Regions from separate parts of the Frigoribacterium sp. SL97 genome, predicted to be linked through region 1. Evidence: predicted binding sites of a transcription regulator. Region 1 holds the regulator's gene; the other holds the start of a gene.

Evidence for each region. Region 1 encodes LexA, which represses DNA repair genes until DNA is damaged. Its sites were predicted from a motif close to TCGAACANNTGTTCGA; they were not measured.
Region 2: OVA02_RS12635 (DNA polymerase III subunit alpha) is a predicted target of LexA. The motif match lies at 4,075-4,090, and genes of this name have one in related genera.

The regions. Positions count from the first base shown of each region.
Region 1 is NZ_CP113062.1:1,563,966-1,579,476, forward strand. Features, by position in the region: gene OVA02_RS07485 (ABC transporter permease) at 1-1,010, shown strand, start outside; gene OVA02_RS07490 (FtsK/SpoIIIE family DNA translocase) at 1,065-3,914, shown strand; gene pgsA (CDP-diacylglycerol--glycerol-3-phosphate 3-phosphatidyltransferase) at 3,918-4,565, shown strand; gene OVA02_RS07500 (CinA family protein) at 4,562-5,053, shown strand; gene OVA02_RS07505 (helix-turn-helix domain-containing protein) at 5,203-5,511, shown strand; gene OVA02_RS07510 (DUF3046 domain-containing protein) at 5,582-5,806, shown strand; gene recA (recombinase RecA) at 6,101-7,162, shown strand; gene OVA02_RS07520 (regulatory protein RecX) at 7,159-7,980, shown strand; gene miaB (tRNA (N6-isopentenyl adenosine(37)-C2)-methylthiotransferase MiaB) at 8,018-9,595, shown strand; gene miaA (tRNA (adenosine(37)-N6)-dimethylallyltransferase MiaA) at 9,597-10,508, shown strand; gene dapF (diaminopimelate epimerase) at 10,505-11,383, shown strand; gene OVA02_RS07540 (class I SAM-dependent methyltransferase) at 11,426-12,046, opposite strand; partial or broken gene hflX (GTPase HflX) at 12,123-13,671, shown strand; gene lexA (transcriptional repressor LexA) at 13,768-14,481, opposite strand; gene OVA02_RS07555 (hypothetical protein) at 14,754-15,122, shown strand; gene OVA02_RS07560 (histidinol-phosphate transaminase) at 15,224-15,511, shown strand, end outside.
Region 2 is NZ_CP113062.1:2,560,121-2,575,631, forward strand. Features, by position in the region: gene OVA02_RS12620 (glycoside hydrolase family 15 protein) at 1-1,016, shown strand, start outside; gene OVA02_RS12625 (glucose-6-phosphate dehydrogenase) at 1,119-2,483, opposite strand; gene OVA02_RS12630 (FUSC family protein) at 2,684-3,997, opposite strand; gene OVA02_RS12635 (DNA polymerase III subunit alpha) at 4,130-7,582, shown strand; gene OVA02_RS12640 (glutathione S-transferase family protein) at 7,676-8,698, shown strand; gene OVA02_RS12645 (TraR/DksA family transcriptional regulator) at 8,710-9,045, shown strand; gene OVA02_RS12650 (TetR/AcrR family transcriptional regulator) at 9,103-9,819, opposite strand; gene OVA02_RS12655 (NAD-dependent epimerase/dehydratase family protein) at 9,944-10,495, shown strand; gene OVA02_RS12660 (hypothetical protein) at 10,492-10,866, shown strand; gene OVA02_RS12665 (GAF domain-containing protein) at 11,098-11,763, shown strand; gene OVA02_RS12670 (hypothetical protein) at 11,841-12,338, shown strand; gene OVA02_RS12675 (aldehyde dehydrogenase family protein) at 12,433-13,974, shown strand; gene OVA02_RS12680 (DUF779 domain-containing protein) at 14,067-14,477, shown strand; gene OVA02_RS12685 (hypothetical protein) at 14,500-15,141, opposite strand; gene rplU (50S ribosomal protein L21) at 15,230-15,511, shown strand, end outside.

The DNA.
Region 1 (15,511 bases):
TCAACGCCTATTCCAACGGCGCCACGTCGCCGAGCACCGAGGCGATCGCGGACGCCTTCGCCACGACGACGGCACGCTACGGCATCGAGCAGACCAGCCGCGTCGTGTACGGCAATCGAGCCGTCCAGCTGCCCGACGGGGTGACCGAGGTCGGGGCCGTCACGGTCGACGTCCCCTACGGCGAGATGCACCGGGTCGTCATGACGGAGGGGGCGTGGTTCACCGACGGGGACGCGTCACGTCTCGCGCCGCCCGTCATCGTCAACGAGGTGCTCTGGCGGCAGCTCGGCTCCCCACCGTTGTCGTCGCATCCGACCCTGCTGGTCCGAGGGGCGGATTCGGCGACGCTCGTCGTCACCGGAGTCTCGGCCGCGACCGAGTACGACGGTCCGCAGATGTACCTTCTGCCGATCACCGACCACGACCTCGCCCTGGCGAGCTACGGCGCCGAGACCCCGCAGTACGAGATGTGGCTGCCGCCCGAGACCAGCGATGCCCTGAGCGCTCAGGTGGCGTCCGACATGGGGGCCAGCCTCGGCGACGACGTGCAGGTCGACGTGTCGCGACAGGACTACGCCGCAGGCGGCGACGCCGACCCCTTCGGTCCCATCAAGCTGATCATCACCGGGGTCGGTGTGCTCGTGTTGTTGCTGGGCGGTCTCGGCCTCGTCAACATCGCGCTCGTGACCGTCCGTCAGCGCATCCGCGAGATCGGCGTGCGCCGGTCCTTCGGGGCCACGGCTCCTCGGGTCTTCTTCTCGGTCATGCTCGAGAGCGTCGTCGGCACGGTCGTCGCGGGAGCCGTCGGCGTGATGGTGGCCGTCCTGGTCGTCGAGAACCCGACGGTCCAGGGCTTCATCGCGCAGGGCGCCGTCAGCGATCTCCCGCCGTTCCCGGTCGAGGCGGCCCTGATCGGTCTGGCGTCGGCCACGGCGATCGGAGCGGTGGCCGGTCTCCTGCCTGCTCTCGTGGCGATCCGCGTCAAGGTGATCGACGCCATCCGCTACTGACACACACCGGAGCACCTCCGGCCGCTGTCGGTGCCGAGAGGTACCTTGGAGCCCATGGCCACGCCCACCAAGTCGACCGCGCGCGCTCGCTCGTCGTCGCGAGCGTCGCAGACCTCCGGCGTCACGAAGGCGACCAAGAAGCTGCCCGCGTCCCGTCAGCCCGACCCGGTCCCGGACGGTCCAGGGCCGTTGGTGACGGCGTGGATGGGGCTCGCGCACCTGACCGGGGGCGCGTTCCGGCTCCTGGGCAAGGAGTCCCTGGCGAAAGACGAGCGGCGAGACGGCGTGCCGTTCCTGCTCGTGCTGCTCGCGATCGCCGGGGCTGTCGTCGAGTGGCTCAACCCGACCAGCCCCCTCGCAGTCGGCTTCGACGCCTACACCTTCGGCGGGCTCGTGGGGCGGGTGGCCTACGCCCTGCCGGTCATCATGATCCTTTTCGCGGGCTGGCTCTTCCGGCACCCGGCGTCCGTCCACGACAACACCCGCATCGGCATCGGACTGGGCCTGTCCATCGTCTCGATCAGCGCTCTGTGCCACATCTTCGGAGGGCAACCCGAGGCCGCGGCCGGGCTCCGGGCCCTCGCCACCGGTGGCGGCGTGCTGGGTTGGGTCGTGGCGTCCTGGCTCGTCGCTCTCGCCACCGAGTGGGTCGCGGTCCCTCTCGTCGTGATCCTCCTGGCGTTCTCGCTGCTCATCATCACCAAGACGCCGCCGAACCGCATCCACCGCCGTCTGGGCGAGCTCTACTCCTACCTCTTCGGCGAGACGACCTCGGCTGCGGACGGGGCCGACGCCGATCCCGACCTCGTCGACCTGGCAGAGTCCGAGTCGTTGCCCTGGTGGCGGCGGAACAAGGACCAGCGCGAGGACGACCCCGCATACGACACCCCACTCGTGAAGGCGGACGAGTCGTCCGCCACCGAGCCGTCAGGACGACGTCGACGGAAGAAGCCCGTCTTCGAGCCGAGCGTGGACGACGCGGGCAGCGCCGCCGCGGCGGGTGCGGCAGGCTCCGCCGCGCCGACGACGGCTCCGACCGACGTCTTCTCCGCCGACCTCCTCGGCGACCTCGATCGGGCAGAGGACGCCGTCCGTGCCCAGGGGTTCGACGTCCCGTCCGTTCAGCCCACCGCGTCGACCACGGTGCTCCCGGTCGTCCCGGTCGTCCCGGCCGAGCCCGTCGGCGAGAGCGACGCAGCGGCCGACTTCCTGGCGGTCGACCCCGACGAGGCGGCACCGCCCTCTCTCGACGAGGTCGACGACGGTGCCGAGAGCGCCCCGTATCGCCTCCCCGCCGCCTCGAGCCTGTCGGTCGGCGAGCCCGCGAAGGCCCGCAGCGAGGCGAACGACGCGATCGTGGCCGCCATCAGCCAGGTGCTCGACCAGTTCAACGTCGACGCCAAGGTGACCGGCCTCAAGCGCGGTCCGACCGTCACGCGGTACGAGATCGAACTCGGTCCCGGCGTCAAGGTCGAGCGGGTCACCGCCCTGACCAAGAACCTCGCCTACGCGGTGGCCTCCAACGAGGTCCGCATCCTGTCGCCGATCCCCGGCAAGAGTGCGATCGGCGTCGAGATCCCCAACACCGACAAAGAGATCGTCGCCCTCGGCGACGTCCTGCGGTCCTCAACGGCGAGCAAGAGCGTCCACCCGCTCACGATCGGCGTCGGCAAGGACGTCGAGGGCGGCTACGTCGTGGCCAACCTGGCCAAGATGCCGCACCTGCTCGTGGCCGGCGCCACCGGGTCGGGCAAGTCCAGCTTCATCAACTCGATGATCACCTCGTTGTTGATGCGCGCCAAGCCGACCGACGTCCGCATGGTGCTGATCGACCCCAAGCGGGTCGAGCTCTCGATCTACGCCGGTGTGCCGCACCTGATCACGCCCATCATCACGAACCCCAAGAAGGCCGCCGAGGCCTTGCAATGGGTCGTCAAAGAGATGGACATGAGGTACGACGACCTCGCCAGCTTCGGCTTCCGGCACATCGACGACTTCAACCGTGCCGTCGTCGGTGGCGAGATCGTCCTCCCCGTCGGCAGTCAGCGCAAGCTCAAGCCGTACCCCTACCTCCTCGTGGTCGTCGACGAGTTGGCCGACCTCATGATGGTGGCTCCGCGCGACGTCGAGGACAGCATCGTCCGCATCACCCAGCTGGCCCGTGCGTCCGGAATCCACCTCGTTCTCGCGACGCAACGCCCCTCGGTCGACGTCGTGACCGGACTCATCAAGGCGAACGTCCCCTCGCGCTTCGCGTTCGCCGTCTCGAGCGTCACCGACTCGCGGGTGATCCTCGACCAGCCCGGGGCCGACAAGCTCATCGGTCAGGGCGACGGGCTGTTCCTCCCCATGGGTGCTTCCAAGGCCATGCGCGTCCAGGGCGCCTGGGTGCAAGAGAACGAGATCGCCCAGGTCGTGGCCCACGTCACCCGCCAGGCGCGACCCGACTACCGCCCCGACGTCGCCGCGGTGGTCGAGAAGCGCGAGATCGACGGTGACATCGGCGACGACCTCGAGTTGCTCCTCGCGGCTGCCGAGCTCGTGGTCAGCACGCAGTTCGGTTCGACGTCGATGCTCCAGCGCAAGCTGCGCGTCGGGTTCGCCAAGGCCGGCCGCTTGATGGACCTCATGGAGTCGCGAGACATCGTCGGTCCGTCCGAAGGGTCGAAGGCTCGCGACGTGCTCGTCACCACCGAGCAGCTCCCCGGTGTGCTCGCGAAGCTGCGCGGGGGCGACGCGGCCTCCGACGCCGGCGCCGGCCGCGCCTCCTCGGGGTCCTCTTCCGCCGCGCGCGCCGACGCCGGTGACTACGACGGCGATCCGGTCGAGGCCATGACCCGTGGGTACACCGAGGACGACGACGCCGGCAGCGAAGACGCCTGGCACCTGACCGGCAGGGAGTAGACCATGAGCCACGACGACGCCTCCCGCCCGACGGCACCACGCTCGGCCTTCTCGTTCCGAGGGCGGGTGGCCTCGAGAGGGCCCGGGCCCGCCAGCACCGGCAACATCGCGAACGTGATCACCGTCGTGCGCATACTCATGGCGCCGCTGTTCATCGCCTGGTTGCTGATCGACGACGGGGCCGACGGCTCACTCCGCGTCTGGGCCGCTGCCCTGTTCGTCGTCGCGATCCTCACCGACAGCCTCGACGGCATGCTGGCCCGTGGCCTCGACCTCGTGACCGACTTCGGCAAGATCGTCGATCCGATCGCCGACAAGGTGTTGATCGGTGGCGCACTCGTCTCGCTCACCATCCTCGGTGAGCTGCCGTGGTGGGTCACCGCCCTCATCCTCGTCCGCGAGGTCGGCATCACCGTCTACCGCTTCGCCGTCCTGCGGGACCGGGTGATCCCGGCCTCCCGCGGCGGCAAGGTCAAGACCGTGCTGCAAGCCGTCGCGGTGACGCTGGCGCTCTTCCCCCTCTGGAACGTCGTCGGAGAAGGCATGCACTGGGTCAACGGCGTGCTCATGACGGCGGCCACGGTCGCCACCCTCGTCTCCGGGGCGGACTACCTGCGCGTGGCGATGAAGCACGGACGGACCGCCGCATGACCGTGGCTGCCGACCTCGTGGCCGAGTTGACGAGCAGGGGGCTGACGGTCGCCGTAGCCGAGTCCCTCACCGGCGGTGCCCTGGTCGCCGAACTCGTGTCCGTGCCCGGAGCCTCGGCCGTCGTCCTGGGCGGGGTGGTCGCTTACCAGACAGAGCTCAAGCACACGCTCCTCGGAGTCGATCCAGGACTGCTCGCGCGACACGGACCCGTGCATCCCGACGTCGCCGCGTCCATGGCCGTCGGGGTTCGGGATCGGTTGGCCGCAGGCGGTCACCCGGCCGACATCGGTCTCGCGACCACCGGCGTCGCCGGTCCCGACCCCCAGGGCGGTCACGCACCCGGAACGGTCTTCGTCGGTCTGGCGGTGCCCGGTGACGTCCGCGTCGCCGAGCTCTCGCTCGCGGGCGACCGGCAGGCCATCCGAAACGCCACCGTCTCCGAATCCCTCGCAGCACTCGATCGATGGCTGGTCGAGACGAGGGAATAGCCGGCGTTTCGGTCTCGTTACATCTCTCGAGTTCACAACAGGTGCACAGTCCCCGATGGCTACAGTCGTGGTCAGTCGGTCCGAGCACCACCCGCCGTCCCCCATCTGCAACCATCCCGGCAGATGGGTCGTCCCCGAAGGAGGGTCCCATGGTCCTGGTACGTCAAGAAATCGGCGACGTCCTTCGCGACTTCCGTCTGCAGAAGGGTCGCACGCTCCGTCAGGTCGCGAGCAAGGCCAGCGTCGCCCTCGGTTACCTCAGCGAGGTCGAGCGGGGTCAGAAAGAAGCGAGTTCCGAGATCCTCGCGTCCGTCGCGGACGCCCTCGAGACGCCCATCTCGGTCATCATGCGCGAGGTCGGTGACCGCATGGCCGTCATCGAGGGGCTGAACCGGATCCCCGACACGCTTCCGGACGACCTCGTCGCCGAGTTCGACTCCGACCTCGCGGTCCGCTGACCGTCCTTCGTCGCCACGAACGCCCCCGGCTCCCGCCGGGGGCGTTCGTCGTCCGGGGTACCCTCGTCTGATGCGCAAGAGCGAGTTCGCCCGGGCCGTCGAGGACGAGTTCGGAGAAGCCTACGGTCGGGTGGTCACCCGGGATCTCGTGATCCAGTCGCTCGGTGACAGGACCGCCGACCAGGCGATCGCGCAGGGCGAGTCACCCCGCGACGTGTGGCTCGCCCTCTGCGACGCCGAGGGCGTCCCCATGGGCCGTCGCCACGGTGTGGGGTTGCCCGAACCGACGGACTGAGGCGCAGTCCGGTCGGGCGTGTGTTCGACACGCCGAGGCCGATGGGTCGAACACCTGTTCGGACGGGTGGTAGCGTCCTCCACAAGGACGTGGACGAGCGAGTTCTGTACGTCGGGCCCCCACCGCCACTGCGATGTCGGAGGTGGCCCGTAGCGTTTCTCGCATCGACGTCCCGCGTCACCGGCACATGCCGGCGACACCAGCCTTGTCGTAGCGACGACGACCTTGCACTACCGGTCGGCGTCGACGCGACAGCCTACAGGCGCACGGACGACCACCACGAAGGAGAACGACATGCCCTCAGTTGAAAACCGCGAGAAAGCACTCGAGACGGCTCTCGCCCAGATCGACCGCCAGTTCGGCAAGGGCGCCGTCATGCGCCTCGGCAGCGACGAGCGTGCTCCCGTGGCGGTGATCCCCACCGGCTCGATCGCCCTCGACGTCGCTCTCGGCATCGGTGGCATCCCTCGTGGCCGCATCGTCGAGATCTACGGTCCCGAGTCGTCCGGTAAGACGACCCTGACCCTGCACGCCATCGCGAATGCCCAACGCAACGGCGGCATCGCTGCGTTCATCGACGCCGAGCACGCTCTCGACCCCGAGTACGCCAAGAAGCTCGGCGTCGACATCGACGCGCTGCTGGTCTCGCAGCCCGACACGGGTGAGCAGGCTCTCGAGATCGCCGACATGCTCGTCCGTTCGGGGTCGATCGACCTCGTCGTCATCGACTCGGTCGCCGCGCTCGTGCCGCGTGCCGAGATCGAGGGTGAGATGGGCGACTCGCACGTCGGTCTGCAGGCTCGACTCATGTCACAGGCATTGCGCAAGTTGACCGGTGGGCTCAGCCAGACCGGCACCACGATGATCTTCATCAACCAGCTGCGCGAGAAGATCGGTGTCTTCTTCGGCAGCCCCGAGACGACGGCCGGCGGAAAGGCGCTCAAGTTCTACGCGTCCGTACGTCTCGACATCCGCCGCATCGAGACGTTGAAGGACGGTACCGACGCGGTCGGCAACCGCACCCGCGTCAAGGTCGTCAAGAACAAGATGGCTCCGCCCTTCAAGCAGGCCGAGTTCGACATCCTCTACGGTGTAGGCATCTCGCGCGAGGGCAGCCTCATCGACTTCGGTGTCGAGCACGGCATCGTCCGCAAGTCGGGTGCCTGGTACACGTACGAAGGCGACCAGCTCGGTCAGGGTAAAGAGAACTCGCGCAACTTCCTCATCAAGAACGCCGCCATCGCTCAAGAGATCGAGCAGAAGATCCTCGCCAAGCTCGGAGTCGGTGGTGCCAAGCCCGTCGAAGCGCCCGTCGAGTCGATCGAGGCCAAGATCGCCGCTCGCAAGGGCGCATGACCACGCGCGACGACGACGCCACGGGGGCGGGTCCCGCTGTCGACGGCGTCGACAGCGGGCGGCTCGCGCCGGTCACGCCCCTCTTCGGTGTTGCAACCGGATCGTCGACGTCCGGCGAGAGGGTCGCTCCAGCGGCTTCGGACGCTCCGTCCCACGATTTCGAAGCCGGCCTGACGGCCATCAGCGCCCACTGGGTCGGCGACGCGTCCCCGCTGGCCTCGGAGGCCGACCACCCGTCCGCGCGAGGTTCTCGGGCGGGCGCGGCCGGTCGGCCCAAGGCCACCGGGTTCGACGATCAGCCCGATGACGGGCCGGAGGACCTCGAAGCGCAGAAGCGACGGGCGGAGAACGTCAGCCTGCACGCCCTCTCGCGCCGTGGTGTGTCCTCTCACGAGATGGAGAAGCTGCTTCTCTCGCGTGACCTCGATGAATCGGTCGTCGCCGACGAGATCGCTCGGCTCGAGCGGGTGGGCCTGCTCGACGACAGCGAACTGGCCGCGACCCTGGTCCGGTCGAAGCAAGAGCGCAAGGGGCTGGGCCGCGGGGCCGTCACGTCCGAACTCCGCGCCCGTGGAATCGATCCGTCGATCATCGACGAGGCGCTGTCCGACACGGACGACGACGAAGAGCAAGAACGTGCCGACGAATGGGCTCGCAAACGGGCCGGTTCGTTGCGCGGGCTCGACCGCGAGACGGCGGAGCGTCGTCTCAACGGGTACCTGATGCGCCGCGGGTACCGGTCCGAGGTCGTGCGTCGTGCCATCGAGAAGGCCCTGCCTCGGGGTGGCAGCGGTCGTGGCGGCGTCCGCTTCGAGTGATCGGCTCGGGGGTGGCGGCGATCTACACTGAGTCACCATGACGACGGTCGCCACCACCAGCATCCCCTCGCCCGTCGACGGCCCGGCCCGCACGTACGAGGTCCGTACCTTCGGGTGCCAGATGAACGTGCACGATTCGGAGCGGTTGAGTGGTTCACTCGAGGCGGCCGGCTACGTGGCCGCCGACGGAGCCGAGGCCGACATCGTCGTCATCAACACCTGCGCAGTACGCGAGAACGCCGACAAGAAGCTCTACGGGACCCTGGGGACCCTCGCCGGCCTGAAGAAGAAGCACGAAGGCATGCAGATCGCCGTCGGCGGGTGCCTGGCCCAGAAAGACAAGGACGTCATCCTCGACAGGGCGCCGTGGGTCGACGTCGTCTTCGGTACGCACAACATGGGTGCCCTGCCCACGCTGCTCGAACGCGCGCGGCACAACGACGAGGCCCAGCTCGAGATCCTCGAAGCGCTCGACGTCTTCCCTTCGACCTTGCCGACCAAGCGCGAGTCCACGTACAGCGGCTGGGTCTCGATCTCGGTCGGCTGCAACAACACCTGCACCTTCTGCATCGTCCCTTCGCTCCGAGGCAAGGAGAAGGACCGCCGCCCCGGCGACATCCTCGCCGAGGTCGGGGCGCTCGTCGACGACGGGGCCGTCGAGGTGACGCTGCTCGGGCAGAACGTGAACTCGTACGGTGTCGAGTTCGGCGATCGACTCGCCTTCGGCAAGTTGCTGCGGGCCGTCGGCGCGATCCCCGGGCTCGAGCGGGTGCGCTTCACCAGCCCGCACCCGGCGTCCTTCACCGACGACGTCATCGCCGCCATGGCCGAGACGCCCGCTGTGATGCCCCAGTTGCACATGCCCCTGCAATCGGGGTCCGACCGGGTGTTGCGGGCCATGCGACGCAGCTACCGCAGCGAGAAGTTCCTCGGCATCATCGATCGTGTGCGCGCGGCCATGCCCGACGCCGCGATCAGCACCGACATCATCGTCGGGTTCCCCGGCGAGACCGAGGACGACTTCGCCGAGACCCTCCGGGTCGTCGAACGATCCCGGTTCGCCTCGGCGTTCACGTTCCAGTACTCGGTGCGCCCCGGGACGCCCGCGGGCGAGATGGCCGACCAGATCCCGAAGGCCGTCGTCCAAGAACGGTTCGAGCGGTTGACGGCGGTTCAGGACCGCATCTCGGCCGAAGAGAACCGTCGCCAGGTCGGGCGTCCCGTCGAGGTCCTCGTGGCCACCGGCGAGGGGCGGAAGGACGCCTCCACCCACCGTCTCTCGGGTCGCGCCGAAGACAGCCGTCTCGTCCACTTCGAGGTGCCGACGGGTGCTGCCGTTCCACGACCCGGCGACGTCGTCAGCGTGAGGATCACCGACGCCGCGCCGTTCTACCTGCTCGCCGATGCGGTCGAGGGTCCCGAATCCCTCTACGAGGTCCGTCGCACGCGGGCGGGCGATGCCTGGGACGCCGCGCAGGCCGCCTCGTGCGGGGTGCCGTCCGGGGGTGACGCGACCCGCCCCTCCTCGGCTCGGCCGGCGAGGGTGAGCCTCGGTCTGCCCACGCTGCGGGTGGCGACGACGCCGATCTACAGCACGACCGACGACCTCCGCTGACGTGCTGGTCGCGATCGTCGGGGCGACCGGCACGGGGAAGTCCGCCTTCTCGCTGGACCTCGCCGAGGCACTGTCCGCCCGGGGCGAGGCGGTCGAGATCGTCAACGCGGACGCCATGCAGCTCTACCGGGGCATGGACGTCGGCACGGCCAAACTGCCGGTCGCCGAACGGCGAGGCTTCGCGCATCATCTCCTCGACGTCCTCGACGTCACCGACGAGGCGAGCGTCGAATGGTATCAACGCGAAGCCAGGGACCTCATCGACGGCATCGTCGCGCGCGGGGCGGTGCCGGTCCTCGTCGGTGGGTCCGGGCTCTACGTCTCGAGCGTGTTGTTCGACTTCCGGTTCCCCGGCACCGACCCTGCGATCCGGAGTCGCTACGAGGCGATCGCCCACGAGCAGGGGCCAGGGGCGCTGTACGACTTGTTGAGAGAGCGCGATCCGGCGTCCGCCACGTCGATCGGGCCCTCCAACGCCCGACGTCTCGTCCGGGCGCTCGAGGTCGGGGACCTCACCGGCCGTCCCCTCTCGGGAACGCTGCCCGAGAAGTCGTCACCGTGGCGGCCGTCGATCGTCTTCGGCGTGGCCGAGGAGCGCCCCGTGCTCGTCGAACGTCTCGACCGACGCGTCGACCAGATGTGGCGAGACGGCCTCGTCGACGAGGTGCGGGGTCTGCTTCCCCTCGGGCTCGAGCGAGGGGTCACGGCGAGCCGGGCGATCGGTTACGCGCAGGCCGTCGCCCAGATCCGGGGTGAGCTCGGCGAGGGGGACGCCATCGATGCCACGGCAGCCCTCACCCGTCGCTACGCCCGCCGCCAGGCGAGCTGGTTCCGCCGGTACGACGACGTCGAGTGGTCCCGCTCGGGCGACGCCCAGGCGGTCGACCGGGCCGTGGCTAGAATCCTGGGGTGACCACCACGCTGCAGTTCACCAAGGGGCACGGCACGGGCAACGACTTCGTCTTGTTCACCGATCCCGATGCGGGCACCGACCTGAGCCCTGCCATGATCCGGGCCCTGGCGGACCGGAGGTTCGGGGTGGGCGGGGACGGGGTCATCCGTGCGGTCCGCACGGCGGCGTTGTCCACCGAGGCGGGCCTGCTCGAGACCGAGCCCCGCGCCGAGTGGTTCATGGACTACCACAACGCCGACGGCAGCCCGGCCGAGATGTGCGGCAACGGCATCCGTGTCTTCGCGCGCTACCTCCTCGAGCGGGGGCTGGTGCAGCTGGGCGAGGACGACGTGCTCGTCGTCGGCACACGGGCCGGCGCGCGTGAGGTGCGTCGTGACGGCACGGGCTTCCGCGTCGACCTGGGGCCGTGGAGGCTCGGCGACGACGATCCGGTCGTGCGGGCGCGCGAGCTGCACGCGGCGCGTCCCGGCCTGCCGATCTCGGTGGGCAACCCCCACGTGGTGGTGGCACTCGCCGGCGACGACGAACTGGACGGTCTCGACCTGACCTACGTGCCGATCGTCGACCCGGCCCCGGCCGACGGGGCGAACGTCGAGTTCGTGGTCCCGGCGGACCCGCTCGTGGTCGACGGGCTGGGTCGCATCCGCATGCGTGTCCACGAGCGGGGCAGCGGCGAGACCCTGTCGTGCGGCACCGGTGCGGCAGCGGCCGCCCTGGCGACGCGGTACTGGGCAGGAGCCTCGGCACCCGAGGCCTGGTTGGTCGAGGTCCCCGGCGGCGTCGTGGGCGTGTCGGTGAGTCATCACGCCGATGGTGAGCACGTCTCGCTCAGTGGGCCGGCCGAACTGGTCTTCACCGGCGCGCTCGAGCTCTGAGCCGCGCCGGGGGCGGCGTCCAGACCTCGGCGAGAAGTCCGATCAGTCGGCGTCGGTGAGTCGCTCGGCGCGCAGTATCCGGTATCCCTTGCTGGTGGAGGCGCGGGTCACGTCCACGACGCCGGTCATGGTCTCGTTCATCCAGCGCTGCAGGGAGTCGGCCCCCAGGTTCTTCTGCACGACCAGCCACGCGTCCGACCCCGCGTCGAGGCGGGGGAGCCACCGTTCGAGCAGGGAGTGCAGCTCGGCCTTGCCGACCCGGATCGGCGGGTTCGACCAGATCGTCGCGAAGCGCAGATCGTCGGGAACACCGTCGGGGGTCACGGCGTTGACGTTCTCGAGGCCGACCGACCGCGCGTTCTCGCGCACGAGGTCGAGCACTCTCTCGTTCACGTCGACGGCCCAGACCGTCGCGTCGGGTGACGACAACGCGAGGCTCAGTGTGATGGGGCCCCACCCGCACCCGACGTCCAACAGATGGCCCGCCCTCGGCGGCGTCGGCGTGCCCCCCAGCAGGACCGAGGTGCCCGGGTCGACGCGGCCGGGGCTGAAGACGCCGGCAGCCGTGGTCAGGGTCAGCTCCCGGCCCGCGAGGACGACCTCGATCGTCCGGGGCTTGGCCGCGCTGCCGGGCTGGGGGGAGAAGTAGTGCTCGCTGGCCATGGTCGCCAACCTACCGAACATCGGGCAGGGCCTCGCTCCCTGCTCTCCGCACACCGAAAGGGTTAGTATCACCCCGATGACAGACCACACCACGACCCCGCTCGATCCGGAGCGGAACGACCAGCCCGACGACGTCGTCGCGCGCGTGCTCGATCGTGCGGCCCAGAGGGCATCCGGCTACACCGTCTTCTCGCCGGCTCAGGCCATCCAGACCCGCTCGTTGCACCACGACGGCGACTCCGACGGCGATCAGTCCGAGCGCGACGACCGCCAGGCCCTCCGCCGCGTGGCGGGCCTGTCGACCGAACTGCAGGACGTCACCGAGGTCGAGTACCGCCAGTTGCGCCTCGAGAACGTCGTCCTGATCGGCGTCTACTCGCAGGGGTCGATGGCGGATGCCGAGAACTCCCTCCGCGAGCTCGCTGCCCTGGCCGAGACGGCGGGGGCGGTCGTGCTCGACGGACTGCTGCAGCGACGGCCGAACCCGGACCCGAGCACCTACCTGGGCAAGGGCAAGGCCGAAGAACTGCGCGGAACGGTCGCGGCCCTCGGCGCCGACACCGTCATCGCCGACACCGAGCTGGCCCCCAGCCAGCGACGGGCCCTCGAGGACGTGGTCAAGGTCAAGGTGATCGACCGCACGGCCGTCATCCTCGACATCTTCAGCCAGCACGCCAAGAGCCGGGAGGGCAAGGCGCAGGTCGAACTGGCCCAACTCGAGTACCTCCTGCCCCGTCTCCGCGGTTGGGGCGAGTCGATGTCCCGCCAGGCCGGTGGACAAGTCGGAGGCGCGGGTGCCGGAATGGGCAGCCGCGGGCCCGGTGAGACCAAGATCGAGCTCGACCGGCGCCGCATCCACACCCGCATGGCCCGGCTCCGCAAGCAGATCAAAGAGATGAAGCCTGCCCGCGACGCCAAGCGGGCCAACCGTGACCGCAACGAGGTGCCCACCGTCGCCATCGCCGGATACACGAACGCCGGGAAGTCCAGCCTCCTGAACCGGTTGACGAGCGCGGGCGTCCTCGTCGAGAACGCGCTGTTCGCGACCCTGGACGCGACGGTCCGCAAGAGCGTGACGGCCGACGGTCGTCCCTTCACGTACGCGGACAACCGTCGGATTCGTGCGGAACCTCCCTCACCAGCTGGTCGAGGCATTCCGATCGACGCTCGAGGAGGTCGAGGCGTCCGACGTCATCGTGCACGTCGTCGACGGGTCGCACCCCGACCCCGCCGCCCAGCTCGCCACCGTCCGTGACGTCATCGCCGAGGTCGACGGTCGTGACATCGCCGAGATCGTCGTCTACAACAAGAGCGACCTCGTCGACGACGACCAGCGTCTCGTCCTGCTCGGGCTCGAGCCGACGGCGGTCTTCGTCTCGGCACGGACGGGTGAGGGCATCGACGAGCTGCTGGCCCGCATCGCAGCCGTCCTGCCCGAACCCGAGATCGAGCTCGACCTGTTGGTGCCGTACGACCGCGGCGACGTCGTCTCCCACCTCCACGACTCGGGCCGCATCGTCAGCACGGACTACGAAGAAGAGGGCACCCGCGTCCACGCGCGTGTCTACCCGAGTGACGTCGCCGGGCTCACGCCCTACGTGGCTCCCGTGGGCGTGGGGCGCTGACGCCGAGCCGCACGTCCTCGAACGACGAAGCGCCGACCACCTGTGGTGGTCGGCGCTTCGTCGTTCGCGGGGCGGGTCGCCACCGTCGAGAAGAGATCAGACGGAGCGCAACACGGCGACGACCTTGCCGACGATCTGCGCATGGTCGCCGACGATTGGTTCGAACGCGCTGTTCCGGGGAAGCAGCCAGGTGTGGCCGTCTCGCTGGCGGAACACCTTGACGGTCGCTTCGTCGTCGAGCATGGCCGCGACGATGTCGCCGTTCTCGGCGTCCTGCTGCTGCCGCACGACGACCCAGTCCCCGTCGCAGATGGCCGCGTCGATCATCGAGTCGCCGACCACCCGCAACATGAACAGTTCGCCCTTGCCGACGAGTTGACGCGGCAGGGGCATCACGTCCTCGATCTGCTGCTCGGCCGTGATGGGGATGCCGGCGGCGATCCGTCCGACCATGGGGACGTGAGCCGTGTCGCCGTCGTCACTCGTCGTGAAGACGGTGGCCGGGGCGACCGCCGGCGCCGTCGCGTCCACGAGGACCTCGAGGGCTCGGGGTCGGTTCGGGTCACGGCGGATCTTGCCGGCGAGTTCGAGCTGGTTCAGCTGGTGCGTGACGCTCGACAGGGACTTGAGGCCGACGGCGTCGCCGATCTCGCGCATGCTCGGGGGATAGCCGCGGTGTCCGATGCTCTCGGTGATCGCGGCGAGGATCGACGCCTGCTTCGCCGTCAACTCCTTGCGGGGGAGGACGCCCGGATCGAGCTGACGGGGGGCGTCGGTGGCCGCCTGCGGGGTGCGCTTCGGGTCGCTCATGGGTCTCCTGCCGTCGATGTCGGTGGTCCCTGTTTGACTCCTACCACCGATCGAAACCGTATCCGATCGGGCGGTGTCGACAAAACACATGTTCGAGTGTGTCGCGTTATCGCTTCCCGATCCACAGCGATTCCGTCCTGCGATACCCGTCGCGGGGGTTGAAAGCCTCGGCAATCGAATGTATGTTCGGAACACGTCTTCGTGCCCGGCATTCCCGGCCGAGTGCCGGGCACGAACTCGTCCCCTGTCTTCCACGGTGAAAGGACCACCTCATGAGCGTCACCTCAGCATCAGCAGTTGCGTCCCCCGTCGACTCGACCCGAGTCGTGCGCACGCGTCTGCGCATCACCCGGCGGGGCCGCGCGGTCGTCGCCGCGCTCGTCGCGGTCCCGCTCGTCGTCGTGGCGGGTGCGCTCGTCCTCAACGGTGGCGGCGCCGTCGCGTCCGACACGACGGGTCGCGCGGACTTCCAGCACGTGACCGTCGACGGTGGCGAGACGCTCTGGCAGGTCGCGTCCGAGATCGACCCCGACGCCGATCCTCGCGACGTCATCGCCGACCTCGTCTCGCTCAACAACCTGCCGAGCGCCGAGGTCTCCGCCGGGCAGAGCCTCGCCGTCCCCGCTCAGTACGCTCGCTGAACTGCCGTCGCCGACGAGGTGGGTGGCCCGGCCCACTGACATCGTGTTCGTTCGGTGGCGACCGACCCGACACACCGTCGGCCCGCCCGTACGATGGTGGGGTGTCCTTCAGTCTCGACGACCTGCCCATCCGTGACGACCTCCGGGGGCTGACGCCCTACGGCGCTCCCCAGAAAAAGGTCCCGGTCGCTCTCAACGTCAACGAGAACACGCATCCCATCCCCGAGGACGTCGCTCGCGACATCGTCGAGTCGGTGGCCCGGGCGGTCCTCGACGTCAACAGGTACCCCGATCGTGAGTTCACGACGCTGCGCGATTCGCTGGCGGCCTACCTCGGGCACGATCTGACCCGCGACAACATCTGGGCGGCGAACGGCTCCAACGAGGTC
Region 2 (15,511 bases), 1.0 Mb from region 1:
CGCGCAACTGGGACTACCGCTACGTCTGGCTGCGTGACGCGTCGATGACGCTGCAGGCCCTCATCCTGCACGGATACGCCGAGGAGGCCGACCGGTGGCGCGGCTGGCTGCTGCGTGCCATCGCCGGGGACCCCGCCGACGTGCAGATCATGTACGGCCTGGCCGGCGAGCGGTACCTGCACGAGAGCGAACTCGGGCATCTGCCCGGCTACGACGGGGCCTCACCGGTGCGCATCGGGAACGCCGCGTACGAGCAGTACCAGGGCGACATCTTCGGCGAGGTGATGGTGGCCCTGCACGAAGCCCGCCTGCTCGGCGTCGAGGAGAGCGAGTACTCGTGGCCCCTGCAGCGTGCCCTCATGCAGTACGTCGAGGACAACTGGACCCGGCCCGACAACGGCATCTGGGAGATCCGCGGCGAGTTGCAGCACTTCACCCACTCGAGGGTGATGATCTGGGCCGCTCTGGACCGGGCCATCAAGGGCATCGAGCAGTTCGGCCTCGACGGCCCGGTCGACCGGTGGCGCCGGCTGCGTGACGAGGTGCGCACCGAGATCGAGACCCGCGGCTGGAACGCCGACCGCGCCTCCTTCACCCAGCACTACGGCACGACCGAGGTCGACGCGTCCCTGCTGCAGCTGCCGCAGGTCGGCTTCGTCGCCGCCGACGACCCCCGGATGCTCGGCACCGTCGCCGCCATCGAGCACGATCTGCTGCAGGACGGCCTGCTCCTGCGTTACCGCACCGAGAGCGGCATCGACGGCCTGGACGGGGCGGAGAACCCGTTCTTGACCTGCTCGTTCTGGCTGGCCGAGCAGTACGCCGCCTCGGGGCGCGTCGACGACGCCGTCGCCCTGATGGACCGGCTGGTCGGCTACTGCAACGACGTCGGGATGCTCTCGGAGGAGATCGAGGTCGCGACGGGGCGCCACGTCGGCAACACCCCGCAGGCGTTGTCGCACCTGGCGCTGGTGCGCGCGGCCGACGCGATCGGGAAGGCGCACGACCGCGGGTGACCCGACCCGCGCCTCCTCGGCTGCCGGACGCGACGACGGCCGCCCTGCTCGGGAGAGCGGGGCGGCCGTCGAGGTCTGCCGGTCAGGAGTGCGCGACCAGGATCAGGCGGGCCAGTCCGACGGACCGGTCGACCCGGCGGCGTAGGTGTCGAGGGGCACCTGGTCGGCCTTCCAGGCCTCGATCACGGGAGCGACGATCGCCCAGCAGCGCTCGGCCACGTCGCCGCGGATCGAGAGCGTCGGGTCGTCGTGGAAGATGCCGCTGAGCACCTCGCCGTAGGGCGTGAGCTCGGGCTTGCCCAGGGTGACCGACATCGTCGACTTCTCGAGGTCGAAGGGGTTGCCCGAGCCGTTCGTGGTGACGCCGAGCTCCATCGTCTCGGGGCTGATCTCGATGCGGAGCGTGTCGGGCGTCGACGAGCCGTTGAGGCCCTCGGGAAGCGCGGGGACCGGCTTGAAGGTGATGAGCACCTCTTTGCGGATCTTGGTCATGCCCTTGCCCGAACGCAGGATGAACGGCACGCCCGCCCAGCGACGGGTCTTGACCTCGAACTCGACCTCGGCGAGGGTCTCGGTCTGGCGCTCGTTGTCGACGCCGTCCTCGTCGGCGTAGGCGGGGACGTCCTTGCCGTCGATCGTGCCGGCCGCGTACTGGGCGCGACGGCTCGAGGCGACCGGGTCGGCGTCCTTGACCCAGGTGGCGCGCAGGACGCGGGCGATCTCGCTGCGCAGCTCGACCGAGTCGATGCTCGACGGGGCGTCCATCGCGATGACGGCGAGCACCTGCAGCAGGTGGCTCTGGATCATGTCGATCAGTGCGCCGGCCTTGTCGTAGTACTGGGCGCGACCCTCGAGGCCGAGGACCTCGTCGTAGAAGATCTCGACCTTCTCGATGTTCTCGCTGTTCCAGACCGGCTCGAAGAGGCGGTTGGCGAAGCGCAGGCCGATCATGTTGAGGACCGTCGCGCGACCGAGGAAGTGGTCGGTGCGGTGGATGCGCTCCTCGGGGACGATCTTGAGGAGTTCGGCGTTGAGCTCGCGAGCGCTCTCTTCGTCCGAGCCGAACGGCTTCTCGAGGGCGAGGCGCAGGCCGTCGGGCAGGTCGATCTCGGCGAGCGCCTGGATCACCTTGGTGCTGATGGCGGGCGGCAGGGCGAAGTACATGACCGGCGTGCCCTCGCTGGCCTCGAACAGGGCCTTCAGGTGCTCGACCGTGGTCGGGTCGCCCTGGATGTACCGGCTCGACGCCAGCGTCTTCTTGGCGAGGTCGCTGCCGGCGTCGCCGTTGAAGGCGGTCTTCACGACGTCGTCCCACTCTTCGGGGCTGCGCTCGCTGCGGCCGGTGCCGATGAGCTGGACGTCGACGCCGCGGTCGCTCTTGAGCAGGCTCGCGAGGCCGGGGAGCAGCAGACGCTCGGTGAGGTCTCCGCTGGCTCCGAGGATGATGAGGGTGGTGGTGTCTGTCACAGTGCAGCTTTCGTGGGAGGGCGACGATCGTGTCGTCGCTGGTCGATCAGGCGGCGGGGGTTCTCGGGGCCACGGGTGTCAACGCACAGGGGGGACGGACATTCCCGTCGACCGCCCCGGCCGCGGAGGGCACGGGTCGCGTCTCGGCGCCGGTGCCCGGTCAACCGTACTGCTCCCGGAGGGTGAGCGCCGTATCGGGGTCAGCGACCGGCGTCGGCCTCGCCGTCCTGCACGGTGTCGTGCGGGGCGGTGTCGCGGGGTGCGCTGTCGTCGTCGACCGGCCCCGTGCTGTCGGTGCCGCCCACCCGGCCGCCGGTGTCGTCGTCGTCGGCCGCGCGCCCCTCCTCGGCGGCGTCGTCCTCGGGGCGGGGCGCGGTGGTGTCGTCGGGGTCGAGCGCGGCGATGATGCGTCCGAGCGAGACGGCGATCGAGACGCCGCCGCTCGTGTCCGTGGTCGGGCGGTCCCGGTGGCGGTCGACGGCGTCCCAGAGGTCCGCGACGCGTCGCCGGGCGTCGGTGAACGCGTCGACGTCGTCGGCCCCGTGGCGTCGGATGACGGTGGCGACGCCGTGCACGGCGTGGGCGACGTCGGGCGCGAGGTCGTCGGGCATGCCGATCTGCCGGCCGATCCGGCGACCGAGGATGCCCGAGACCTCGGCGACGTCCTGCAGGTGGAACGAGACGCGCTCGTACGTGGCGAGATCCGCGTACTCCTGGCCGAGGTCGCGGCGGCGGAGCAACCACCGCGGGTTCATGCGACGGGACTCGTCCGCGTACGCGACGGTCTCGCGGACGCGGCGGAGGGTGCTCGGCAGGACGCCCACGCGACGCTCCCATTCGTCGTCCTCGAGGGGCCAGGGGGTCTCGAACACGCCGGCGACCTCGTCGGCCCGGTCGGCCAGCGAGTCCTTCACCCGGAGGAGGCGATCCTCGGCGCGCGAGGCGTAGAGCGGCGGCACGAGCACCAGGTTGACGATGACGCCGACGACGACGCCGACCCCGATCTGCACGATGTAGCCCAGCGAGTAGGCCTCGGCGTTCGCGCCGCCGAGCAGCAGCACGAACAGCCCGGCCGTGAGCACCCAGTCGCGACCGGCGCCGAGCCAGCGGATGCCGGCCACGAGCACGCCGACCCCGACGACGAGCGCCACCGCCAACACGCCGGGCTGACCGTCCTGCAGCGAGAAGACCGCCGTGGCGAGGGCGATGCCGACGACCACGCCGACCAGCACCTGGAACCCCTGTCGCAGCGAGCTCTTGATGGTCGGGTACATCGCGATCACGGCGCCGAGCGGCGCGTAGTACGGGTAGTCGGCGGCGACGCCGGGCACCTGCGGCGCGATCCAGTAGGCGAGGGCGGCGGCGAGCGCCGTCTTCACGGCGAGCAGGAGGCGCGGTTGGGCCAGCAGGACGCGGGTCCAGTGGGTCGCGGTGCGGGCGTCGCGACGCAGGGCGGACCGTCGATCGGGCGAGGTGGAGCCTCGATCGGTCGGGGTGGGGCGTCGATCGGACATGCCCCGATGATGGCAGGCCGTGGGACCCGAGGGACGGGCCACGGGGTGCGACGGCCGATCGGAGCGACGTACACTGGTCGAACACCTGTTCGAACGACCCGGCCGGGGGTTCAGCAGCCCGAGGTACCGACCATGAGCTTCACCCACCTGCGCGTCGCGTCGGCGTTCAGCGCCCACCACGGCACGGCGCACCCGAAGGCGCTCGTCGACGCCGCCGTCGCGGCGGGTGCCGACGCGGCGGCGATCACCGACCGGGACGGGCTGTACGGGGCGATCCGGCACGTCGGGGCCTGCCGGACGGCGGGCGTCGACCCGATCGTCGGAGTCGAGCTGGGGTGCCGGGACGACCGCGAGGGGTTCGTGGACGGTGGTGCCGACGGCGGCGGGGCCGTCGGCGGGGTCGACCGCATCGTGGTGCTGGCGCACGGGGCGCGGGGCGGCGGGCCGGCGAAGGCGGGGTGGGCGGCGCTGTGCCGGCTGATCAGCGCGTCCCACGGTCGGGCCACCCGCCGCGCCAGCGGCAGCGCCAACAGCGTGGCGACCATCGCCCGGTCCCGGGTGAGGGGCTTCGTCCAGGGCGAGACCGAGCCGGCGGCGACCGTGCTGCTGGGGCCCGACTCCGACGTGGGCCGACTGGTCCAGGCGGGGCGTCACAGCGAGGCCGCGGCGTCGCTCGCCGACTGGGCGGCGACGCTGCCGGGCGGCGTGGTGGTCGAGGTGGTCTGCCACCTGACCGAGCCGGGCGAGAGCCGCAGCATCCGGCACGCCGCCCGCATGCTCGAGTTGGCCGACCACGTCGGGGTGCCGGCCGTGCTCACGAACGCCGTGCGGTACCTCGATCCCGACGAGGCCGTCACGGCCGACGTGCTCGACTCGGCGGGGCACCTGGCCGCCCTCGGCTCGTTCCGGCCCCAACCGAACGCCCAGGCCTACCTCAAACGCCCCGCCGACATGCGCCGACTGGCCCGTCTGGTGAGCGACGCCTCGTCGTTGCCCCGCAGCGTCGGCGACGAGATGCTCGCAGCCACCGAACGCCTGGCCGACCGGTGCCGACTCGACCCCGTCGCCGACCTCGGCTGGGGCCGCCCGAAGGTGCCGGAGCTCAGCGCGATCGGCGTCGACGGCGACCCCGACCAGGCGCTGTTCCGGCAGGCCCAGGCCGGCGTCACCGAACGCTTCGGCGACGCCGACCGTGCCCTGCGCGACAAGGTCGAGGACCGCATGCGCTACGAACTCGGCATCATCACCGGGTTCGGCTTCGCCGGGTACTTCCTCACCGTGGCCGACGTCTCCGCACTGATGCGCGACCTGCGGGTGCGCAACGCGGCGCGGGGATCGGGGGCGGGCAGCCTCGTCACCTACCTGCTGCGCATCTCGAACGTCGACCCGATCGAGCACGACCTGCTGTTCGAACGGTTCCTCGGCAACAAGCGCGAGACCCTGCCCGACATCGACATCGACGTCGAGGCGGCGCGGCGGCACGAGGTCTACCGGGCGATCTTCGACCGGTACGGCAGCAACCGGGTCACGCTCATGTCGATGCAGTCCACCTACCGCGGACGCGGGGCGGTGCGCGACGCCGGTCTCGCGCTGGGCCTCGACGACGAGCAGATCGACCTCGTGGCCAAGAACGTCTGGCGGTCGAACGCCCGAGACCTGCGCACGGCGATGGCCGAGAAACCCGAGCTGCGCGAGATCGCCGAACTCGCCCGGAGCAACGACCAGATCGACCTGCTCGTCGACCTCAGCGAACGGCTCGACCGTCTGCCCCGGCACATCTCGATGCACCCGTGCGGGGTCATCCTCGGCGACTCCGACCTGCTCAGCACGACCCCCGTCCAGCCCAGCGGCATCGGCCTGCCGATGAGCCAGTTCGACAAGTACGACATGAACGACGCCGGCCTGCTCAAGCTGGACGTCCTCGGCGTCCGCATGCAGAGCTCGCTCGCTTACGCCCTCGACGAGATCGAACGCGTCAACGGCCCCCGTGCCGCCCTCGCCGGAGCCCTGCCCGTCGACGTGCCCTACGTGAACCGCCAGGGTCGGATCGAGCTCGACGAGATCCCGCACGACGACGAGCCCACCTTCGAGGCGATCCGCACCACCCACACGCTCGGCATGTTCCAGATCGAGAGCCCCGGTCAGCGCGAGCTGATCGGCAAGATGCAGCCCGACCGCTACGAAGACCTCATCGCCGACATCTCGCTGTTCCGGCCCGGCCCGATGAAGGGCAACATGATCGCGCCGTTCCTCGACACCAAGCACGGATTCCAACAGCCCGACTACCTGCACCCGAGCTTCGCGTCGTTCCTCGACGACAGCTACGGGGTGGTCATCTACCACGAGCACGTGCTGCGCATCCTCGAGGCGACCATGCAGGTGTCGCTCGCCGAGGCCGACGAGATCCGACGGCACATGGGCAAGGGCGACGACGACGCGCTCGAGGCCACCTTCCGCAAGCGCACCCGCGGCAACCTCGACCCCGCGACCGGGAGGCGACGCTTCGACGACGCCGCGGTCGACCGGATCTGGGCCGCGCTCAAGGGGTTCGGGTCGTTCGGCTTCTGCAAGGCCCACGGGGCCGCGTTCGCCCTGCCGACCTACCAGAGCGCGTGGTTGAAGACCCACTACCCGGCCGAGTTCCTGGCGGGCGTCCTCACCCACGACCCGGGCATGTACCCGAAGCGGTTGCTGCTGACCGAGGCGCGACGCATGGGCGTCCCCGTGCTGCCGCTCGACGTCAACGCCTCGACCGACGTCTACCGGGTCGAGCGCCTCCGGCCGCCCGCGACCCCGATCGCGCCGACCCGGGTCGGCGACCTCGGTCTGCGGCTGTCGCTGGCCGACGTGCACGGCATCAGCGACGCCGAGTTGGCCCGGGTGGTCGTGAACCGTCCCTACGACTCGATCACCGACTTCTGGCAGCGGGCGACGCCGTCTCGATCCCTCTTCGAGCGCCTGGCGCAGGTCGGGGCGCTCGACTCGGTCGCCGGGCCCGGCCGCACCCGCGGCGACGTCCTGGCGCGGGTGCGGGCGCTCACCGGCCGGTCGTCGCGCCCGAAGGCCACCGACGTCGAGAACCAGCTCGACTTCTCGATCGACGACTCCGACACGGTGCCGACCGGCACGCCCGACGTCGACGCCCGGCAGCGGGTCGCCGACGAGCTCGACATCCTCTCGATGGAGGTCAGCGAACACGTGATCGAGAGCTACCGGCCCATGCTCGACGACCTGGGCGTGGTGCGCGCCGCCGACCTGCGCGACCACTGGAACGGCACGACCGTGCTCGTGGCGGGCATCCGCATCGCGACCCAGACCCCGCCGATGCGCAGCGGCAAACGCGTGGTCTTCATCAGCCTCGACGACGGCAGCGGCTGCTCCGACTCCACGTTCTTCGAGGAGGCCCAGGCCCGCGCCGGCTCGCTGCTGTTCGGCACACAGCTGATGGTGATCCAGGGACGCACGCGTCGCACCGGCGAGCGCGGCATCTCGCTCGAGGCCGAGAACGCGTGGGACCTCAAGGCGATGTGGCGCGACTGGAACGCGGCCCGCGCCTCCTCGTCCCTGGCCGTCGGCAACTCCTGACCCGTGTCGCCACCACGGCGGCCGGGGCCGCCGCTCGTCCCTGCACGTCGCAGCAGCCAGGAATTGCCGACACCCCGTGCGTAGGGTGGCGACATGAGCGATCAGCAGGTCAAGGGCAGCTACGTCGAACCGGGTCAGGAGTACACCCGCGACACCAACTACATCGAGGACCGCATCACGCGCGATGCCGTCGACGGGTGGCCGGTCGAGGCCGGTCGCTACCGCCTGGTCGCCGCCCGGGCCTGCCCCTGGGCGAACCGCAGCGTCATCTCGCGACGCCTGCTCGGGCTGGAGGACGCGATCTCGCTCGGCTTGCCCGGCCCCACGCACGACGCCCGCAGCTGGACCTTCGACCTCGACCCCGACGGTCGTGACCCCGTCCTCGGCATCGAACGCCTCCAAGAGGCGTTCTTCGCCCGCACGCCCGACTACCCGCGCGGCATCACCGTGCCGGCGATCGTCGACGTGCCGAGCGGCAAGGTCGTCACGAACGACTTCCCCCAGATCACCCTCGACTTCGCGACCGAGTGGACCGCCCACCACCGTGAGGGCGCCCCCGACCTCTACCCCGAGGCCCTCCGCGGCGAGATCGACGAGGTGAACGCCGTGGTCTTCCACGACGTCAACAACGGGGTCTACCGCGCCGGTTTCGCCGGGTCGCAGAAGAGCTACGAGCGGGCCTACCGCACCCTCTTCGAGCGGCTCGACTGGTTGTCCGAGCGACTGGCCGGTCAGCGCTACCTCGTGGGCGACACCATCACCGAGGCCGACATCCGGCTGTTCACCACGCTCGCCCGGTTCGACGCCGTCTACCACGGGCACTTCAAGTGCAACCGGAACAAGCTCAGCGAGATGCCGGTGCTCTGGGCCTACGCCCGCGACCTGTTCCAGACCCCCGGGTTCGGCGACACGATCGACTTCGACCAGATCAAGGCGCACTACTACGTCGTGCACTCCGACATCAACCCCACGGGCATCGTCCCGGTCGGTCCGGACGCCTCGGGATGGCTCACCGACCACGGGCGCGAGCAGCTCGGTGGCCGCCCCTTCGGCGACGGCACTCCCCCGGCACCGCCCCGCGCCGGCGAAGAGGTGCCGACGCTCGTCGGGGCCTGAGGCACCGCCTCGTGCTCGATCCCTCGGACCGGTTGCGCACCACACGCGACGAGGCCCTGGCGCTGGCCGCGCGACTGCTCGGGGACATGGAGGCGGTGGCCGCGGCCCGCGAGGGAGCCAACGTCGACGACGAGCACGACCCCGAGGGGTCCACGATCGCCTACGAACGGTCGCAGCTCGACGCCGTCCGGCGATCGGCCCTCGAACGCGCCGCCGACGCCGAGGCCGCCCTGGCCCGGCTCGCCGACGGCACCTTCGGGCGCTGCGAGCGATGTGCGGCCCGGATCGGCGACGCTCGGCTCGAGGCGCGACCCACCGCCCGACTCTGCATCGACTGCGCGAGCTGACCCGCGCCTCCTGCAGGCGCCTCGTCCCGCGCCCACAGCGGGGGCGTCAGCGGGGCGTCAGCCCCAGATGCGAGCGATCTGCTCGTCGAGGAACGACTCGAACCAGGCGTCGCGGTCGGTGACGACGTCGGTGAGGTGACCGAAGAGCTCGAAGCTGAGATGCCCGTAGAGGGCCGTCCAGGCGGTGATGCCCGCGGCCAGCACACCGGGGGCGACCGACGCCCCGAGGCCCTGGGCGAGCTGCGTGAACTCGTCGGCCAGGCCGGCTCGCACGGGCATCGCCCGCAACGTGGCTCCGCTCGCCGCCGCGTCGTCGACCGCCCCGAGCAGGAGCAGCCCCACCGCAATCGCCGGTTCGACGGTGTCGACGGGGGCCGCGTACCCGGGGACCGGTGAGCCGTAGAGCAGGGCGTAGCGGTGCGGGTCGGCGATCGCCCAGCGACGGGTCGCACGGGCCGTCTCGCGGAAGCGCTCCTGGTGGTCGGCCCGGTCGACGGCCTGCTCGGCCCGACGGGCGGCCTCGGCGAGGTCGACGTAGGCGTCGGTGATCAGGCAGGTCAGCAGGGCGTCGCGGCTCGGGAAGTACCGGTAGATCGCCGACGACGCCATGCCCAGGTCGCGCGCGACGGCGCGCACCGACAGGGCGGCCGCTCCCACCTCGGCCAGTTGCCGGTGGGCCGAGGCGAGGGCGCGCTCGACGATCTCGGTCCGTGCGCGCTCGCGGACGCCCCCCACGGCCCGGTCGCGTCCGTCGTCCCCTGCGTTCGTGGTCATGCCCCGATCCTGTCGTCCGAGAGCACGCGACACAAACGAGAGCACCGCTCTTGCGTGTCGGGCCGCCCTACCCTAGGGTCAGATCCGAGAGCACCGCTCTCGCTCATTGCCCCAGGAGGACCCCATGCCCACCCATCTCGTCGTCGGAGCCGGAGCCATCGGCACCCCCCTCGTCCGCCGCCTCGCCGAGCGGGGCGACACCGTGCGCGTCGCCACCCGCCGCGGCACCGCGATCACCGGGGCCGCCCCGTTCACGCTCGACGCCAAGGACGCCGCCGCCCTGACGAACGCGGCCCACGGCGTCGACACGATCGTGGTCTGTTCGAACCCGCCCTACCCCGCCTGGGGCGTCGAGTGGCCGGCCATCACCACGGCCCTGATCGAGACGGCCTCCACCACGGGGGCGGGCATCGTGCTGATGGGCAACCTCTACGGCCACGGGCCGGTGTCCGAGCCGATGACCGAGCACACGCCCCTCGCCTCCGCCGGGGGAAGGGCAGGGTGCGTGCCGACAGCTGGCAGCGGCTCCTGGCCGCGGCCGACCGGGGCGTCCGGGCCGTCGAGGTGCGCGCGAGCGACTACTTCGGGCCCGGTGCCGGGCGCAACGCCCACCTCGGCAGCGACTTCTTCGGGCCGCTCGTCGCGGGCCGCACCGCCCACGCGGTCGGCGACGTGACCCAGCCGCACGCCTGGGCGTACCTGCCCGACGTCGTCTCGACCCTCGTGGCCGCCATCGACCGCGACGAGTGGGGACGCGCCTGGCTGACGCCGCACGCCACCCACGCCTCACGGGTCGCGATCGCCGAGGAGGCGCGGCGCCGCTACGGCCTGACCGGTCGCGTCCGCCCGTGGAACCCGCTGCTGTGGGCCGGCCTGACCCGCACGGTGCCGTTCCTCCGCGAGGTGAGGGCGATGCAGTACCAGTTCGACTCGCCCTTCGTCGTGGACTCGTCCGAGAGCGAACTCCTGCTCGACATCGGACCGACCCCGTGGCCCGAGGCGCTGGACGCGACGATCGCGGCCGCCCGCGACGCCGTGCGTCGGTGACTCCTGACTCCTGTCGCCCGCGCACGACGACGGCCCCTGCCCCCGGGGACGTCCCGCGACGGCGCGACGGGAAGCAGGAGTTGCCGACGGGACCGACGGTTCCCCGAGGTCACAGCAGACCCCCACGCGCCGCCCTTCCCCGACGGCCGCACGCCACCGTACGCTGACAGCACCCCGGCGACGACGCCGCACGACGGCCGACTCGCCCCGATCGACGACGATTGGTGCTCCATGACGCTGACCGCGAGCCGTCCGCCCCGCGACGTCGGGCCGCAGCGCCGGGTGGTGCGCGACTCGTGGGACCGCGCCTCCCGGCACCGGCTCGATCCCGACGGCCTGCCCCGACTCGAGCTGCCCGAGGACGACCTCGACGTCTGGCGTCGGGACCACCCGTTGGCGCTCGCGCTGCCCGTGGTGCGTCGTCTGCTCACGGACGACGTCTCGGGCTCGGGACTGCTCGTCGCGCTGGGCGACGAGCACGGACGCCTGCTCTGGGTCGAGGGCGACCACGCGGCCCGCCGCCGCGCCGAGGACATGCTGTTCGTCGCCGGTGCGGGCTGGTCGGAGTCGCGGGTCGGCACCTCGGCCCCGGGCACCGCCCTCGTGCTCGACCGGGGCGTGCAGATCCGCGGCGACGAGCACTGGAACCACCGCGTGCGGGCCTGGAGCTGCACGGCCGTCCCGGTCCACGATCCCGTCGACGGGCACGTCATCGGAGTCGTCGACATCACGGGAGACGAGCGGGCGGCCGGCTCGTTGACGCTGCCCCTGGTCACGGCGACCGTCGCGGCCGTGGAGGCGCACCTCGCGCTCCTGGGATTCGCTGCGGTCGATCGCGTCCCGACCCGCACCCCCGGCGGCCGGTCCGATCCGGTCCGGACTCCCCCGCCGGCCTGACGACCCTGGGCCGTGACGAAGCCGTCCTCACGGTCGGGGACGGCCGCATCGCGCTGGGTGCCCGGCACTCCGAGATCATGACCCTGCTCGCCCACCGGACCGCCGGCTACACCGCTCACGAATTGGCCGACGCGGTCTACGGCGACGTCGACGCGGTGTCCACCCTGCGCCCCGAGATGGTGCGCCTGCGGCACGTCGTCGAGGCCCTCGACCCCACGCTGGTCCCCCTGTCGCGCCCGTACCGCCTGCCCCGCCCGGTGGCCCTCGACCTCGACGCGCTCGTCGGACTCGTCGACCGCGGTGCCCACCGCGCCGCCGTGCGAGCCGACACCGGCCCGGCGCTGCCCTCGTCCACGGCACCCGGCGTCGTGGCGCTGCGGGTCGAGGTCGCGGCGACCGTCCGGGACGCGCTGCTCACCGGCGGGTCGATCGAGAGCCTGGTGTCCTACTCCGAGTCGGACGCGGGTCGCGACGACGTGCGCGTGCTGCTCGAGCTGCTGCGTCGGCTTCCGCCGGGATCGCCCCGGCGGACGCACCTGGTCGCGCACCTCGAGGCGCTCGGTGGCCGGGACTGACGCGCAACCGGATGCAACCCCGCCCGACGTAGCCTGCCGCCAGCGGCGGGCGACCCCCGCCACCGACCCGACACCGTCGTCGAAAGGGACCGTCATGACCGTCACCACTCCCCCGAACACCTACGCCGCGCCGGGACGGCCCGACGCGAAGGTGGCCTTCAAGCCCCGCTACGACCACTTCATCGGCGGCGAGTACGTCGCCCCGGCGAGCGGGCAGTACTTCGAGAACCCGAGCCCGGTGAACGGCAAGGTCTTCACGGAGGTCGCCCGGGGCAACGCCGCGGACGTCGACAAGGCGGTCGAGGCCGCCTGGCGCGCGTTCGACTCGTGGAAGAAGACGACGATCGCCCAACGCGCGCTGATCCTCAACAGGATCGCCGACGTCATGGAGGCGAACCTCGAGATGCTCGCCGTCGCCGAGACCTGGGACAACGGCAAGCCCATCCGTGAGGCCCTCGCCGCCGACGTCCCGCTCGCGATCGACCACTTCCGCTACTTCGCCGGGGCGATCCGGGCGCAGGAGGGTTCGACCGGCGAGATCGACGCCGACACCGTCGCCTACCACTTCCACGAACCGCTCGGCGTGGTCGGCCAGATCATCCCCTGGAACTTCCCGCTGCTGATGGCCGTGTGGAAGCTCGCCCCCGCCCTCGCCGCCGGCAACTGCGTCGTCCTCAAGCCGGCCGAGCAGACCCCCGCGTCGATCCACGTCTTCATGGACCTCGTCAAGGACCTCCTGCCCGCCGGGGTGCTCAACATCGTCAACGGCTTCGGCGTCGAGGCCGGCGCCCCCCTGGCGAGCCACCCGAACATCCGCAAGATCGCGTTCACCGGCGAGACCACCACCGGGCGCCTGATCATGCAGATGGCGAGCGAGAACCTCATCCCGGTGACGCTCGAGCTCGGCGGCAAGAGCCCGAACGTCTTCTTCGCCGACGTCGCCGACGAACGGGACGACTTCTACGACAAGGCCCTCGAGGGCTTCTCGTTCTTCAACCTGAACTCGGGCGAGGTGTGCACCTGCCCGAGCCGGGCGCTCGTGCAGCAGTCGATCTACGACCAGTTCACCGCCGACGGCGTCGAGCGGGTGAAGAAGGTGAAGCAGGGCGACCCGCTCTCGATGGACACCATGATCGGCGCCCAGGCGTCCAACGACCAGCTCGAGAAGATCCTGAGCTACATGGACATCGGCAAGCAGGAAGGCGCGACGCTGTTGCTCGGCGGCGACCGGGCCGACCTGGGCGGCGACCTGACCGGCGGCTACTACGTCAACCCGACGATCTTCGAGGGCCGCAACTCGATGCGGATCTTCCAGGAGGAGATCTTCGGCCCCGTCCTGTCCCTGACGAGCTTCAGCGACTACGACGACGCCATCAAGATCGCCAACGACACCCTCTACGGTCTCGGTGCCGGCGTCTGGAGCCGCAACGGTGCCCAGCTCTACCGGGCCGGCCGCGACATCCAGGCCGGTCGCGTCTGGTCGAACACGTACCACCAGTACCCCGCCGGGGCGGCGTTCGGCGGCTACAAACAGTCCGGCATCGGTCGCGAGAACCACAAGATGATGCTCGACCACTACCAGCAGACCAAGAACCTGCTGGTCAGCTACGCGGACGGTCCGATGGGCTTCTTCTGATGACGCCCGAGCAGACGGCCGCCGTCGCGCCGGCAGCGGCAGCAGCCGAGGAGGCGCGGGTCGGCGCGGTCACGCCGGCCCCCGCCTCCGGGATGGTCGCCGCCACCCCCTCCCGGGTCGACGTCTCCCCCGAGGCGGCGGCGTTCCTCGTGTCCCTGACGGCGCAGCACGGCCCGCTGATGTTCCACCAGTCGGGTGGCTGCTGCGACGGTTCGTCGCCGATGTGCTACCCCGTCGGGTTCTTCCGGGTGGGAGCCGTCGACGTCCATCTGGGCGACCTGCACGTCGACGGGATCGACCCGATCGAGGTCTACATGTCCCGGAGCCAGTTCGAGTACTGGAAGTACACGCACCTCACGATCGACGTCGTGCCGGGCCGCGGGGCCGGGTTCTCGATCGAGAGCCCGGAAGGCCGGCGGTTCCTGATCAGGTCACGACTGCTGGACGACGACGAGCTGCGGGCGTTCGGACTCGACGACGCGGTGGGCGACACCCCGGTCTGATCGGCCGACGCCGCCCGGGGACTCAGTCGGTCGGCGGGTGGGGCAGGGCGTAGACGCCGTGCCCCACCCGGTCGACCACTCCCTGTCGGGCGAGGACGCTCAGCGTCGAGAGCACGCTGCTCCGGCGGTAGTCGGGCAGGGCGGCGACGATCTCGGTGGTGCGCCGGGCCCCGTTCCGCAGCACCTCGGGCACGCGGTCGGCCAGGGAGTCGCCGACGGGCGCGGTCGCCGGGGCGACGTCCGTCGGGTCGCCGGCCCGCGCCTCCTGGTCGTACTCGGCCCGGGCCTGGTCGAGTCCCTCGGCCGAGACCCGGGTGGTCGCACCGTCGGCACCGGAGGCGTGCGCGTAGGGCGCGAGGGTGAGCGACCGGCCGACGCGCGCGTACACGGCCGAGGCGCTGGTGCCCTGGTGCTCGGCGATCTCGGGGTACGACGCGCCGCCGAGCAGCAGCACCGCCTCGCCCTCGAGGCCGAGCCACTGGCCGAGGCTCGCGATCTCCCAGCCGGCGGTCGTCACGGCCGAACCCCAGACCTCGATGTCGTCCGCGTGGTCGGTGGTGAGCGTCTCGAGGTCGTCCAGCAGGTCGAGGAGTCGCCGGCGGGCGTCGTCGACGATCTCGGCCGTGAACTGCGGCGGGCGGCGAAGTTTGATCGGTCGTGACATTTGTGAAAGACTATCCAAGTTGCCTTCGTGGCACCACGACGTCGTCCGGCAGTCCGGGCGTCACATCCCCCACTTTTTTGGAGTTCCCATGGCTTTCGCAATCGTGCGCGCCGGTGGCCGTCAGGAGAAGGTCGAGGTCGGCACGATCCTGACCGTCGACCGCCTCAAGGCCGCGACCGCCGACACCGTCTCGTTCGTCCCCGTCCTGCACGTCGACGGCGACACCATCCTGTCGGGCGACGACCTGGCCAAGGTCACCGTCGAGGGCGAGGTCCTGAACGACCTGCGCGGCCCGAAGATCGTCATCCAGAACTACAAGAACAAGACCGGTTACAAGCGTCGCATGGGCTTCCGTGCCGACCTGACCCGC